DNA from 2 places in the Litoribrevibacter albus genome. Region 2 is predicted to be linked to the other one. Evidence: predicted binding sites of a transcription regulator. Region 2 holds the regulator's gene; the other holds the start of a gene.
What was found. The regulator LexA, encoded in region 2, represses DNA repair genes until DNA is damaged. The targets are predictions, from matches to a motif close to TACTGTNTANNTANACAGTA.
Positions count from the first base shown of each region.

Region 1: QQL66_RS00310 (LexA family protein) is a predicted target of LexA. The motif match lies at 2,214-2,233, and genes of this name have one in related genera.

Region 1 covers NZ_BSNM01000002.1:39,287-47,067, forward strand. The annotation lists gene QQL66_RS00295 (sensor histidine kinase) at 1-103, shown strand, start outside; gene QQL66_RS00300 (sigma-54-dependent transcriptional regulator) at 117-1,571, shown strand; gene QQL66_RS00305 (dihydrofolate reductase family protein) at 1,594-2,118, opposite strand; gene QQL66_RS00310 (LexA family protein) at 2,267-2,692, shown strand; gene QQL66_RS00315 (Y-family DNA polymerase) at 2,680-3,933, shown strand; gene QQL66_RS00320 (alpha/beta fold hydrolase) at 4,054-4,869, shown strand; gene QQL66_RS00325 (sigma-54-dependent Fis family transcriptional regulator) at 4,931-6,889, opposite strand; gene QQL66_RS00330 (ABC transporter ATP-binding protein) at 7,242-7,781, shown strand, end outside.
Region 2 covers NZ_BSNM01000002.1:358,115-365,895, forward strand. The annotation lists gene QQL66_RS01695 (aminoacyl-histidine dipeptidase) at 1-39, shown strand, start outside; gene QQL66_RS01700 (TIGR01621 family pseudouridine synthase) at 40-816, shown strand; gene QQL66_RS01705 (L-dopachrome tautomerase-related protein) at 871-2,001, shown strand; gene QQL66_RS01710 (DUF924 family protein) at 2,091-2,696, opposite strand; gene QQL66_RS01715 (pseudouridine synthase) at 2,974-3,780, shown strand; gene lexA (transcriptional repressor LexA) at 3,873-4,514, opposite strand; gene QQL66_RS01725 (hypothetical protein) at 4,681-5,967, shown strand; gene QQL66_RS01730 (TetR/AcrR family transcriptional regulator) at 6,167-6,805, shown strand; gene QQL66_RS01735 (LuxR C-terminal-related transcriptional regulator) at 7,038-7,781, shown strand, end outside.

The DNA of each region.
Region 1 (7,781 bases), 320 kb from region 2:
CTTATCCATTGTGCGACGGATAGTCGATGCTCACCAAGGCAGCATCGAATACCGGGAGGATTGTGGTTGGCCCGTCACCTTTATGGTTCGGTTGCCGGAATAACAAGGAAGGCTTTATGACAAATAACTTCATAAAACAAACATCCGCCAAGCTATTGTTGGTCGATGATGAACGCGCCTTCTGTGAACTGTGCGCCTTATGGTTAGAGCAGGCCGGTTATCAAGTCGTGAGCTGTGGCGATGGACAACAAGCCGAGCTGGAATTTCTCAAGGCGGAGGCTTCCGGCGACGGCTTTGATCTGGTGATTCACGACCTGGCGTTGCCGCCGACCTTCAAACCGGAAGACGGGCTTGCTTACCTGAAACGCTATCACAACACCCCAGTGGTGGTATTAACCGGTCATGATGAACGAACGTTGGCGTTGAAGGCCATTGAGCTAGGCGCTGAAGACTTCATTGCCAAACCGGTAGACCCGGACTTTCTCAAAATCATTGTTCAGCGGACGGTGGAAAAGCATCGCCTGATGAAGCAGGTCCAGGATCTGGAAGCCGAGCTAAAGAGTAATCAAGGGCCGAATGACGAACTGGGACTGGTGGGCGTGAGCCAGGGTACTCATGCCATTCGTGAACTGATTACCCGGATTGCGCCGACGCAAGTGCCGGTATTTATTCAGGGGCCGAGTGGAACGGGCAAAGAGATCATTGCCAACGCCATTCATGGGCTCAGTGGTCGTTCTGACCAAGCGTTTATCTCTGTGCATTGCGGGGCGATTCCGGCCGAGTTGTTGGAAAGCGAACTCTTTGGCTATAAGAAAGGAGCTTTTACTGGCGCCGATAAAGACCGCAAAGGTTTGCTGGCAATGGCGGACAAAGGCACCTTGTTCCTCGATGAAATCGGTGAAATGCCATTAGCCATGCAGGTCAAATTGCTGCGCGTCTTACAAGAAGGCAGTTTCTACCCGGTAGGCAGTCGTGATCTGGTGACCATCGATGTGCGTTTAGTCTCGGCGACCAATCGAGATTTACCTTTGGCGGTGCAACAAGGGGAGTTTCGTGATGACCTCTACTACCGAATCAAAGGGTTGACGATTACTACCCAGCGACTGGATGAACGTCGGGAAGATATTCCACCATTACTGCGTGCTTTTCTTGATCGTTATAACGAGCAGCACAACACGCAGTTAACCCTCTCTCCGGAAGTCTTGCACTGGTTCAATCATACCGACTGGCCGGGCAATGTTCGGGAACTTAAAAATACCCTGGAAAGTGCCGCCGCCATTTCACTCGGCCAACAAATCACCTTACAGGAACTTGCCTTAATTCGCAGCGATCTGATGCAAGAAGAGGCGCTAAATCCAGGCTCTTCTTTTAGTTCGTCTAATGGCGATGCGTTTGCACAAAACGCCGACCTCAGCAAACCGCTGGAAGAACAAGTTAGTGCGTTGGAAATACAATTGATTCAGGCGGCCATGGCTGCCAATGACAACAACAAAACCCGAAGTGCCCAGCAGTTAGGCATTACCCGCCAAGGCTTGATTAATAAGATAAATCGGTATGGGCTGGGGCTTTGAGTTTCAGCTTAATATATGAATATTAGGTAACGGCATACGTTGTTTTTACCAGTTGATTGAGCAATACCTCTGAGCGTTTTAGCTTCAGTTCAATGGCTTGTGGCAGCTGATCAAACAGCGGGATGCCTTGCCCTAACAGCACAGGCACCGTGGTAATCGTAAGTTCATCGATTAAGCCAGCAGCTAAGAAACTTTGGATCAGCTTTCCTCCGTCGATGTACAAATTCTGAAACCCTTGCTGATGTAAGTGCTTGACCAGTGTGTCAGGTGAGCCAGACATAAAAGTGATCTTGCCTGATAACTCTGTGGGAACCTTTGTTAATTGGTTGCTGATCACGAATACAGGTTTATCGTAAGGCCATTCGCCAAAGGATCGTACTTTCTCATAGGTGTTTCTGCCCATCACTAAGGCATCTATCGAGTTCATAAAGGCACTGAATCCCAAATCGTTGTCATCAGGGTTATTAATTTTTTCCAGCCAATCCAGTTCCCCTTGTGGACCTGCTATGAAGCCGTCCAGGCTTTGAGCTATGTATACGCAGTTCATCGTGATTTACCTTTGATATGAGTGTTAGAAGAGTAGGGCATTACGTTCGTTGAGCACGTCATTTATGTATCTTTAATTTCATGTAGTTTAAATTATGCTGTATATTAATACAGTGTAATTTGTCTGTGAACAGCTACCGAGGTGAATCATGAATGTAGTACGGGTTAGTCGGGAGGAAGTATCGAAGTTGAGCTTCTTTACGTCTTGGGTGGCGGCAGGTTTCCCAAGTCCGGCGGATGATTATGCTGAACGTAGTTTGAGTATCGATGAGCTGCTAATAAAGCACCCTTCGGCAACTTACCTGGTTCGGGCGCATGGGGATTCAATGATTCGAAGTGGTATTTTTGATCAAGATATTTTGGTTGTGGATCGTTCTCTCGAAGCTCGTGACGGGGATATCGTAATTGCCGCCTGCAATGGTGAACTGACGTGTAAATATCTGGATCTGGCGGCGCGCTGTTTGGTCGCAGCGAATCCGAAATTCCCTTCGATTCCTATTTGTGATGAACAAGACCTGTTGATAGAAGGGGTTGTGACTTCATCCATTCGGCTGCATCGCGCATGTATGCGTTAGTAGATTGTAATAGTTTCTTTGCCAGCTGCGAGCAAGTATTTCGGCCTGATTTGAGAGGTCAGCCGGTGGTGGTGCTGAGTAATAACGATGGCTGTATTGTTGCTCGATCAAAAGAAGCAAAGCAGCTTGGTATCCCTGACTTACAGCCATACTTTAAAATCTCAGATCAGTTGCGACAGGCGGGGGTCCATGTTTTTTCCAGTAATTACGAGTTGTATGGTGACTTATCGACTCGCGTCATGGATACCCTGAAAGCCTTTTCACCCAACATTGAAGTGTATTCCATTGATGAGTCCTTTTTGGATATGTCAGGTCATGCGCTTAAAACATTACCTGAGTTGGGCCGTGCAATGCGAGATACCATCTACAGGCATGTACGTTTACCGGTTGGCGTTGGCATGGGGGCGACCAAAACCCTGGCTAAGCTGGCTAATCATATCGCTAAGAAATCCAACAAATGCCATTACGTCTGTGTGATCGATCGGTTGGAGCAGTGGCACAAAGTCTTTGCCAAAATTCCGGTTCATCACGTGTGGGGCATCGGCTCTCGTTTATCAGGGCGCTTGGCGGATCAGCGTATTTATTCTGTTTTGGATCTGATTCAACAGGATCCAGAGCGAATGAAGAAACACTACAGCGTTAATGTATCGAGAACCATTACAGAACTTCAGGGCATACCTTGTTATGGTCTGGATGAAACCCCGGAACCGAAGAAGCAGATTATCTCCACACGATCTTTTGGGGTTAAGGTGTTTAATTGTTTGGCGTTGGAGCAATCGGTCAGTCAATATGCCAGCCGAGCTTGTGAGAAACTTCGTAAAGAACAGCAACGCGTAAAAACCATGATGGTATTTGCGTCTTCCTCCCGGTTTGATGCCAATTACTACACTCGCTCGGTGATCGTACCTCTTTCAATGCCTACAAATGACAGTCGGGTGATTTGTTCACTGGCTCGAAAAGCGGTTCGAGAATGCATTTACAAGTCAGGCGTTCCCTTCGCGCGAGCGGGTGTTGGGCTCATTGAACTCTATGCTGAAAGTCCTGAACAGTTGGATGCGTTTACCGCGCGACAAGACGAGCGATCACAAGAGCTTATGAAGTTGGTAGATCACATTAATCAAACCTGTGGTCGGGTGTTTATTGCCAGCCAAGGCATTGATCCTTATTGGAAAATGCAACGAAATCTCAAATCTCCTGCATACACAACACGCTGGCCGGATCTGCCAATAGTGAAGGTTTGATCTTAATACAAAAGAACAGACGCCAATTACTAATAAGATCTACTTACGTCACAACGGAATTTGGCAGATGGTGTATAGTTTTTGCTCAAATAATAAAACACCTAAGATAAGGACATCCTCATGAAAACGCTATGTCATGGTTTAGCGCTCGTTTCTTTAATGCTGATTACCTGTTTTGCCAGGGCGGATTACGCCGAGGTGAACGGCATCAATATGTACTATGAAGTGCATGGTGAAGGTACACCCTTAGTATTGTTGCACGGTGGTTACGTGGACTCGGACATGTGGACGATTGAAACCCATATTTTGTCTCAGTCCTATCAGGTAATTGAGATCGACAGTCGGGGTCACGGACGCTCTACGGACGGTGATGGGCCTATTACCTATGAATTAATGGCTGCGGATACGTTGGCCTTATTGGATCAGCTGAATGTTTCCAATGCACATTTTGCAGGGTGGAGTGACGGTGCGGTTATTGCGGCTCAGATCGCTGCGTATCATCCTGAACGAGTGAATAAGCTGGTGCTGATCGGCGCTGCGTTTGGTGGTGATACTTATGTGCCGGCGTTCTCAACGGTCTTGGGCAGTGAGCTTTTGTTCAAAGCCTTTGCCGATACGACCTTTGGTATTAAATACAAGCTGGTGAACCCGCAACCTGAACATTGGCCGGTGTTCAGAGACAAACTTTATACCCTTTGGAATACCGAATGTTATCTGCCGGTTGATCCCGAATTTTGTTTGGAGCCGTTAGGAAGCATTGCTGCTCAGACACTGGTTCTGGTTGGTAAGAATGAGATCATTCGTTTTGATCATACCGAAGCGATTGTGGATGCCATTCCTGATGCAGAGTTAGAGGTTGTGTATTTGGCGGGGCATTTTTTACCGGAAACGCGCCCTTTCACTACGGCCTATAAGATCAAAGACTTTATTGAATAGTCCTAAGCTCTTAATTCTTAGCTCTTAATTCTTAGCTCTTAGCCTTCGCAGACCTTGAGTCTTACTTGATGCCCAGATCTTTAAGGCGTTTGTAGAGGGTATTTCGGCTGATGCCCAGTGTCTTGGCGGTACGCGATATGTTGCCTTTGTTGGCTTGATAGACTTCCAGTGTATCCAACTCGGTGGTGTTTAACGCCGACTCGGGTTGAATGCGTGGGGAGTCTTCCTCAACGGATGAGTGTGCTTTTTGAACTGAGGGACGCTCTTGTCGTTTGATGTCTTCGAAAAAGTCATCAGGCAAGTGGTCGGGGCGAATGACTTCGTCGTCGGCCATTGCCAGGGCGATTTGTATCACGCTGGCTAATTGGCGAATGTTGCCTGGCCAAGGGTGTTTTTGGAAGAGTTCAAGAATCTCATCGGACAGTGCTTGAGCCTGGTCAGGTGCCCGGTGAATGCGGTGAAGTTCTTTGAATAAATCGATTTTATCTGTGCGCGCTCTCAGGGGCGGAAGTTCGAGGTTTAATCCACTTACCCGATAATAGAGGTCTTGTCGAAACAGCCCGGTTTCAACGTCGTTTTTCAAAGAACGGTTGGTGGCCGAGATGACTTTAATGTCCACCGGGTAAGACTCGGTCGATCCTAGAGGCGTTACTTTTCTTTCCTGCAACACCCGAAGTAATCGGGCCTGAGCCTTGAGCGGCATTTCACCAATTTCATCCAAAAAGAGTGTTCCCTTGTTGGCTTTACGAATGAAGCCTATACCGCCTTTGGCGTTGGCGCCGGTGAATGCGCCTTTCTCATAACCAAACAGTTCTGATTCAACCAGTTCACTGGGAATCGCCGCGCAATTAACGGCCACCAATGGGTGATGTTGTCGTGAGCTTTTCTCATGCAGTGCCTTAACGAACACTTCTTTGCCAACCCCGGTTTCACCGTGAATGAGAATCGGAATTTCTTTTTCGATAACTCGCTCAGCCTGACGAATACAACGAGCAACTTTTTCGTCTCCGTAGCCGATGCGATCGAGAGAAATATCGTCGTTGGACGATGGTTCTTTGATTGGGGTTGCCAGAGCCAGACGGGGTTGTACCGGGGCGTTGATCAGAGTGGATTGTTGGTTAGCGGAGGTTGGTAGCTGACGAAAATCTTTGACATGAATACCGGAAACCGCAGGACGTTTAATGATGCCCAGCATTTCGTATTTGTTGAGTGTCATTAATGGGATAGGTAGATTTTCCGGGTGGTTCTTGAGGTTCGTCAGCGAGCAATTAAAGAGGTTGGTGATTTTGGTTAATGCTATGTCGTGGCCGAGAATTAGCTCGGCGCGTCGATTGGCAGAGATCACTGTGCCGTGTTCATCAAAGACAATTAACCCCGACCAGGCGCTGTCGATGTTATCCAGGTTGGCGTTGAAGGTCAGGACAAAGTGATCTCGATGAAAGGCGCTCATAATTAACCGGTTTTCCACCGATTGAGACATTAACTTGACCAAGCCAAAGGTATGCGCGTGGGGCAAATAGGCGTCACTAGAGACATCCAGCACACCAATAATTTCTTTATTGGAATTCAGAATCGGAGCCGCAGAGCCGATCATAAAACGATTGGCTTTCAGGAAGTGTTCATCTTTGGCGACCTGTACCGCACTGCCGGTGGCTAATACGGTGCCAATGGCGTTGGTGCCATTGTAGCGTTCTGCCCAGCTCACGCCCTGAGTGAAAAACTCTTTCATATTACGATTGAGAAAGCGTTGATCGCCCCAGCTGTCCAACAATTGACCGCGATTATCAGTGAGTACAATCAGACATTGGGTGTTTGAGAGAATGTTCTCGTAATAGGGCAGCACTTCATCGTTGGTGGTACTGACCAGCGTTTGATGTTCTTCAACAACGGAGCTGAGTTCACCTTGATTGAGTTTTTGCAGAAAGGGCGTGGTGTGATGATCCAGCCCATACTTTCTACATCGATTCCAAGAGCTTTTAATTAACTCGTCTTGCTCCTGTGACTGTGAAAATCCTTGCATCCTTGCCCACTCTCGAAAATCACTGAAACGCTAAAACCTACGTCTAAGACTGTTCATATTAACTGTTCAAAACTGTTCAATGTCAACAGTTGAGGTGTTCAGTAATTACCACTGAAACTGTTCATATGAGCGTTCAATGATGTTTGTTGTTAAAAATAAAATGATATAAATCAATTGGTTATTTTGTTTTTGTGAATGATTTTAATTCGCTGGCATCCGAATTGCTCTTGTCTGAGCCACTGTAGAGTTTCTCTTATTTGTGAAGACGCGCATGTGTGTTGAGTCATGGTGTAAAAGTACGCGTTAGAAGACCTAAGAGTTCATAAAGACAAGAATAAGAAAGGACAGTTGAATGTCGCTGACTTTAGAAAATGTGAGCAGTGTTGTGGATGGGGAAACCCATATTCACCCGACCAATCTCACTTTGGAACCCGGTTCCTTTAATGTACTGCTGGGCAGAACACTGGCGGGGAAGACCTCGTTAATGCGCCTGATGGCGGGTCTGGATCGTCCGACGACGGGCAGGGTGTTGATGAACAGCGTGGATGTCACCGGTGTGCCGGTCCAGAAACGCAATATCTCGATGGTCTATCAGCAATTCATCAACTACCCGAATCTGACCGTGTGGGAAAACATTGCATCGCCATTGCGTTTAGCAAAAGTGAAGTCGGCTGAAATTACCCGTCGTGTAAAAGAAGTGGCTGAGTTGCTGCACATTGAAGCGTATCTCGAAAAGCATCCAATGGAATTATCCGGTGGTCAGCAACAGCGAACCGCAATGGCCAGAGCCTTGGTGAAGGACGCCAGCCTGGTGTTGTTTGATGAGCCTTTGGTCAATCTTGATTACAAGTTACGTGAAGAGTTACGACAGGAATTGCGTAGCCTGTTTAAA
Region 2 (7,781 bases):
GCGGTGCTGAAGCGATTAGCCAAAATGGATCGTATTTAAGTGACATTAGTCAGTAACTTCGTGGATTTTTCCGATATTGAGATTGTTTATGATCATCAGGACTTTCTGGTGATCAATAAACCTGCTGGCTTGAGTGTCCATAAGGATCAGCAAGCCGAGGGGTTACTGACAGGGCTTGCTCGATCTTTAAAGCTTGAGCACTTGTATTTGGTCCATCGACTCGATCAAATGACATCGGGGTTATTGATTCTGGCTAAGAACCAAACGTCAAATCGTGTTCTGAGCCAGATGTTTCAACGACGGGACGTTCAGAAATACTACATTGCCATTTCTGATAAGAAGCCAAAGAAGAAACAAGGTTTAATCAAAGGCGATATGGAGAAGGGGCGAGGCGGCAGCTGGAAGTTAATAAAATCTTCAGTGAATCCTGCTATCACTCAGTTTTTTAGCTTTTCGTTAGATCCGTCCTTATTTGACGAAGGTAGGCAGGTCAGTAAGGGCTTACGTCTTTTTTTGTTGAAACCTCATACGGGGAAAACTCATCAACTTCGGGTAGCATTGAAAAGTCTGGGTTCTGCCATTGTTGGTGATACACGATACGCCACACAAACATCTAATCCACAAAGTATCAGCGAACCGAAAGCTCTGATCGATCGGGGCTATTTGCACGCGTGGCGATTATGTTTTCAGTATGAAGGTGAAAATTTTGATCTGACAGCGTTACCAGACTCAGGCGAGCTGTTTACGCAGTCGGCTTTTTTGGCGTTTTTAGAGTCTTTGGGGCACCCAAAAGATTTGGCATGGCCAACGATTTGAGAAATGGATTCATCGATCGACAAGAAATGGATCTAAATAATAAAAAGGGAAGGTATGAAAAAGCTAGCCGTATTAATCGTACTCATTTTCTTCGGGCTTTTAACTGTTTGGTTGAACTATGCCGAGTCTGAACACTATCCGGATCTTACCTCTGATCCTATCTGGTCGGCGGATCAGTTGGAGCTGGTTGCATCATTAGACACTCCTCCGGGGAATATTTCTGTGTCTGAATCCGGGCGTGTTTTCCTGAGTCTACACCCGGATGCTCACCCGGATTTAAATGTTGTGGAGTTGGTGAATGGCGAAGTGTCGCCCTTCCCAAGCCTGAATTGGCAGCCAGGAGGTTCAGAGGAGTTAGCCTTTCAGCAGGTGTTGTCGATTCGATTGGATCAACAGGGACGACTCTGGGTATTAGATAATGGGCTTCATGGGGTCGGTCAACCGCGATTATTGGCGTTTGACGTCACGACCCGAGAATTAGTGCATCAACACGATTTTAGCTCTGATGTCTTTGGTCTAGGTTCTCATGCCAATGATTTCCAAATCAGCAAAGACGGCCTGTATATCTATATCTCTGACGCCAGTATTTTAGCGAAAACCCCTGCGGTGGTTTTTTATAATGTGGAAACTCAGCAAGCCCGTCGTGTGCTTGAGAATGATGTTTCGGTAAAAGCAGGGGCCTATGAGCCCGTGGTTCAGGGAAGGGAAATGACCTTGGTAGGCTTGTTTACTATCAATCCAGGTGTGGATGGTATTGCTTTAAGCCGGGATGGCGAAACCTTGTATTACGCTTCTGTCAGTGGGGATATGTTGTATTCACTGCCGACGAGACATCTGAAATATGCGAAAGCTAATGACCATATCTTGATGGGGTTTGTAAAACCGGTTGGGCGAAAGACGATGACGGATGCTATGTCTACGGATGATCAGGGGCGGCTTTACCTCACCGACATTGAGCACTCTGCAATTGTGAGAATGTCTGCAGATGGACATCGAGAAACCTTGTTAAAAACAGAGACTTTACGCTGGCCGGATGGTCTTAGTTTTGGCCCGGACGGATACCTCTATATAACCTGCAGTGCTCTGCATCAGGTTCTCGGAAAGCTACCTTCTGATATTCGAGATAAGGCGCCGTATCAGGTCTATCGTGTAAAAACCGATGCGACGGCTTTGGCTGGACACTAATCTTTACTCGGGAAGGCTTGCTTCGGAAACTCGGGTTGAGTGAGAAACAGGCCTTTGTCTGGATTCAAAAACAGTGGCAGCATTGCAGCCTATTGACCAAAGCGATGGGCCTTCCCGTTCAGATACGTTTCTTCTTCGGCCGTATTGACACGTTTTAGTGATTCATTACGGTGGGGAAACCGTCCAAATTGCTTGATGATGTCTCTGTGTTGTTCAGCAAAACCGACATAGCTGTCCAGCAAAGGATGTTTTTCTTGTGGGCTTTCACGTTTTAGGGAGGTGAACAAACGAATACAAAGTTCCTGATCTTCCAGGCTCTCTGAATGTTCTAACGGCATATAAAAGAACACTCGATGCTCAATAGGTAATTCCAAATCGGTTTTTTCTGAAAGCCCTAGTTTACATAATTTGAGAGCACGACTGTCGCCGGCAAAGGCACGTTCTGTTCCCCGATAGATATTACGTGTGAACTGATCAAGTAATAGGATTAAAGCAAGTCGACCAGAGCTTGAGTCTTTCCATTCTTTGAGGCCCCGGTTTAAGGCTTCTTCGACTAAATGCCCAAACTGATGACTGATTTCAATGTCGATGTCATTGCCGCCAGACCACCATTTGTTTTTATTCTGATCAAGAGCAAAGCCGTCGGAGTCTAATTCACCAAACCAATAAGAAATAACTTTTGCGATATCGTCCATGTGTTAATTGATTCTCTGCGGGTCGTACTGTATTTGTTTGTCGTTCTGTATAAGTTATGTCTACATTTATGGTTCATTAGTTGTTCTCTGTCCAGTAAAGCAGAGTGTTAACGGCATTTTTGCTCACCTAATTGTTCGGTTAGCCGTTCTCTGAGTGACTGATTTTCAGTAAAATGCCGCCATACTATGCTTTGACATTAAAACGTCTTGCTCTTAAACGGTTTACATAAACACCCATTACCCATAAACAGCGATCATACAAATTAAAGGACGGGCTATGCACTTTGAAGTGGAATTGGAAGTGACTGAACTGGATTCATTGAATGCACTTGAGTTTCTCTGGGGGCATTTTGATCAGCTTTCCAAATCAAAAATTAAAGATGCGATGAAAAAAGGGGCTGTTTTCCTTGAGCGTAAAGGGGAGCGTAGCTGCTTGCGTAAAGCCCAAGCTGAATTAAAAATTGGCGATAAGGTTGAGGTCTATTACGACGAAGATTATTTAAACCGTAAACCTTTCCCCGCAGAGTTATTAACGGATCAATTACAGTACAGCGTTTGGATGAAACCTTCTGGTATGCCAATTGAGGGTGAGTTGTTTGGTGATCATTTATCGCTTCTACGCCTGGCGGATCAGACCTTTGAAGCTGAGCGCGAAGCCTACCTGATGTATGAATTGGCGGATGATTCCAAAGGGGTTTTGCTCATTGTTCATCACAGAAGAGCTGCCTCTACCTTCACTGAACTGCAAGAAAAAGGTGAGCTTAAAGTTAAATATCGCATTGAGGTAGCGGGTGCGATTGAGACTGGTGGAGACGTTTCTGTAGAAACAGAAGACTATGAACTGGCAGGGCGTTATGAGCCGGTTAAATATGTTGAACATACAAAGAGTACTGTACTGGATCTTTATTTAACGAAAGGTGATGCGAAAGACATTTGCTGTTACTTCATGGAGATCGGACATGAAGTATTGGGAGATGAATACATTTCCGGTAATACTGATCGGGATCGGATGCAAGTAGACCTAGTTGAGCTCGATTTTGAATGCCCAATATCCGGGGATTTAATGCACTACAAGGCGTACTAGGCCAGTTTAAGGGTGAGAAGAAACAGATGTATCAAACAAAGCAAGCCTTGAGCTTGCTTTGTTTTCTTCGCGCCAGGCTCGTATTTTATATCTTAAAGATCGCCGTTGCGGATAACGCCAACACCTAACCCTTCAATAAATACAGGTTCTTCGTTGGTATCAATGACAATATCATCGAGCTCTTCATTCTCCGGAATCAGTCGGACTATATTACCTTTACGATCAAGTCGCTTGACGGTGACATCGTCCCCAATTCGAGCTACGACAATCTGACCGTTTCTGACATTTTGAGTTTTGTGTACGGCCAGTAAGTCTCCATCAAGAATGCCTACATTCTTCATACTAAGCCCTTGAACCCTAAGCAGATAGTCAGCTGGAGGATTGAAAAACTCAGGTTGTACCGGGCACATATGATCAACATGTTCTTCAGCTAATACAGGTGAACCCGCAGCTACTCGGCCAATTACAGGAATGCCTTGAATCTGCTCTGGTTCATCATTGGATGATGAAAGGTTTGGATCGTAACCTGGAATTCGCAATCCGCGTGAGGTGCCTGGCATCATTTCAATGGCGCCTTTTTTGGCCAGTGCTTTTAAATGCTCTTCTGCGGCGTTGGCTGAACGAAAGCCTAAGGTTTTTGCTATTTCCGCTCGAGTTGGGGGATACCCTGTTTCGTCGATATGAGCCTTGATGACATCGAGAACTTCCTGCTGACGCTTGGTTAATTTAATCATGACCTGACCTTTTATACAGTTTTGTATATGTATACAGTATATTTTAAAAGGAGTAAATGTGTAGCGGAAATTTTGTTGAAACGAAACAGTAGATTAGTTGACATATCAATCAATAGTTCCGAAGATACGAGGGCCTGGAATTAATAATAATGAATAGGGGTATCTCTTGTTTAAGCACGTCATTTCTGCGGTATCTACTACTGCTTTATTGAGTATTTCTTCGTTCTTCTCCTCAACGGTTATGGGTTATGAGTTGACTCATGAACTCACGGCACAGTGGCGCGGCTTTTTTAATGATGGCGATATGAACCAAAAGCGCTCTGATTTCTCATTGGAATATGAAAGTGACTTCTTTTATGAGCTTGAGTCGGGCGTTGATTCCTTCATTGTTGTGCCAAAGCTGAGGGTAGATCAGCAGGACCCGGAAAGAAACCTGATTGATTTGCAGAAAGCGTATTGGAATCATCTTGGCGATGGATGGGAGCTAAGGGCCGGTATTCATAAGGTGTTTTGGGGAGTGACTGAGTCACGTCATCTGGTCGATGTGATTAACCAGACCGACTTGGTGAGCGCTATTGATCAAGAAGACAAATTGGGTCAACCAATGATCAATACGTCATTTGAATTTGAGTCGGGTATCCTGGATGTCTTTATGCTTGCAGGGTTCAGAGAGCGTACCTTCCCTGGTGAGGATGGCCGTTTTCGTACTTTTATTCCGGTTGATGGCGATTCAACTCATTATGAGTCTTCAAAAGAAGCCTCTCGAATTGATTGGGCTGCGCGTTGGGTTCAAACCATCGATTCAACCGATATCGGCATTTATCTCTTTTCGGGGACGAGTAGAGAGCCGTTACTAGTGTTTAACAATGATTTAACCAATCCTGAACTTGAACCTTATTACCCGGTTATCACTCAGGTAGGTTTTGATTTGCAACACGTCTACGAAGCATGGCTGTTCAAGTTAGAAGCGATACATCGTCGTGGATTTGATTATCCATCCGGAAGTGGAATTGATTCGGATGGTGATTTTGAGTCTTTGGTCGGCGGGTTTGAGTATACACAAGTGGGGATCTTCGAAACCCCAATGGATTTGGGGTGGATTGCTGAGTATCTCTATGACAGCCGTGGCAAGGATGATCCTTTGGCTGTATTTGAAGATGACTGGTTTGTTGGATGGCGTTTGGCATTCAACGATATTAATGATAGTGAGCTGTTGGCCGGTATTATAGTTGATCCAAGTAGCTCGGAAAAAACCATAGGGTTGGAATACAACCAGCGATTGTCTGATTCACTTGCGATTGCAGTGGAGGGCAGAACGTGGTTTGGGGGAGACAAAGCTCCGGATACCATGCAAGAGGCTCTATTGGGGCTGCAAGCTGGCGAGTCGCAAGATAAATTGGCTTCTTTGATGAATGACGACTATGTCGAGCTGAGTTTAACTTACTATTTCTGATCGTTATTCCTTCTTTTTCCTCTATTTTCTATCTGTCTATTGGGTGGGATTCCCGATAGACAGACGTTTATCCGTCCTTCTTAGCTTGGTATTCTAGGTTGAACATTCTAATCTGATAGTAATTTCTTGTTTCCTTTCCTTGACATGTATTGTGTTCAAACGTATGTTTTAAACAGTTGTTTTTAACGGAGACGCAGTGATGGCCAACGGAAATACGGTCGATAAAATACTAGATGCCGCACAAGAGTTGTTTGCAGAGCGGGGTTTTGCTGAGACATCTCTTCGAATGATCACCAGTAAAGCTGGGGTAAATCTCGCAGCAGTTAATTATCACTTCGGCTCAAAAGAAGCTTTAATTCAAGCAACCTTCTCTCGATTCTTAACGCCATTCAGTCGCGAATTTAAAGATCAGCTCTCTGCCTATATACAGCAGGTGGGGGAGGAGAACATCGATATTGCGCACATGATTGCGGTATTGGCCTCTTCTGCTCAGGTTGTTGCTGAAAGAAATGATCAGAGTGTGGCGGTTTTTATGCGTTTGATGGGCTTAGCCTATGCTCAAGCGCAGGGACATCTTCGTAATTACTTAAAAGAGCACTATTCGGATGTCTTTAAGCCATTCATGAGAACTTTGAAAACTGCGTGTCCAGAGATGACGCCTATTGAATGGTTCTGGCGTATCCACTTTGTGTTGGGGACGTTAGCATTCACTATGTCCAGTGTGGATTCTTTGCAAGCGATGGCGGCTAATGATTTATCCGTAGATAGCCAATTTAAGGATATGATCTCGTATTTAGCCAAATTTGTCAGCGCAGGGCTGATGGCATCTGCTACCTAATATCGATTTCTTGATGTAATTTAAAGTGTGAACTGTACCTCCAAATTACATTTGGTAATATTAAGACCCCCTTGGGGATGTTCCGCCTGTGCTAACATGTTGCTCTATGTTTTATGTGGCCCGGGCCCAATATAAGACACACAAGAACAATAATAATTAATTTATCTACATTACTAAGACGCTGAGGCCTTTGCTCTAGCTTCTTGGAATGATGCTCATATAAGGGTGGCGAATGGTTGGTAGCCCAGAATCTGTATTCAGTTTAAGTGAACTGAGAAAAACAATTTCCCAATTACCTCTGATTGAATCCAAGATTAAAGCGGTTCCCATTGAGCCCTATTATTTACAACGCTCAAATATAGAGAATCCGTTTAATAAACCACATACAACCTTGGCGTTGGTTACTGCTCCTGCCGGGACTGGAAAATCGATAGTTCTAAGTCAGTGGTATCATGATTTGATCGCTAAAGATGAGAAGGTATGTTGGTTAAGTCTCTCTCGGGATGATAATGATCCTGTTCGTTTCTTTTCTTATGTAATCGCGTCACTTCAACGTACTGAGCCGTATATCTGGCCGGATCTAGATGCATCTTATCGTCGGTTTGAGGATGAGCCTTCAGTCAGCTTTTTGAGATTGGCTGAGCAATTGATTGCCGACTTGGAAGAATTTGAAGATCCAATTTACTGCTTTATTGATGATTTTCACTTGATTGAAAGTCCCATTCTTACGGCTGCAATTTCTCTTTTCTTGGCTCATATGCCGTCCAATGTTCATTTATGTATTTCCAGTCGACATAGACCGCAGTTAAGTGTCGGCCGATACCGTTCTAAAGGTAAGTTGGCTGAATATAAATACGCTGATTTAAAGTTTTCAGCAGAGCAAAGTCGTGAGCTTTTGGAGGCGATTGAAGCACCAATTAAACCTCAAAAGCGTGATGATCTGATTCGGGCGCTAGATGGATGGACTTCAGGTTTG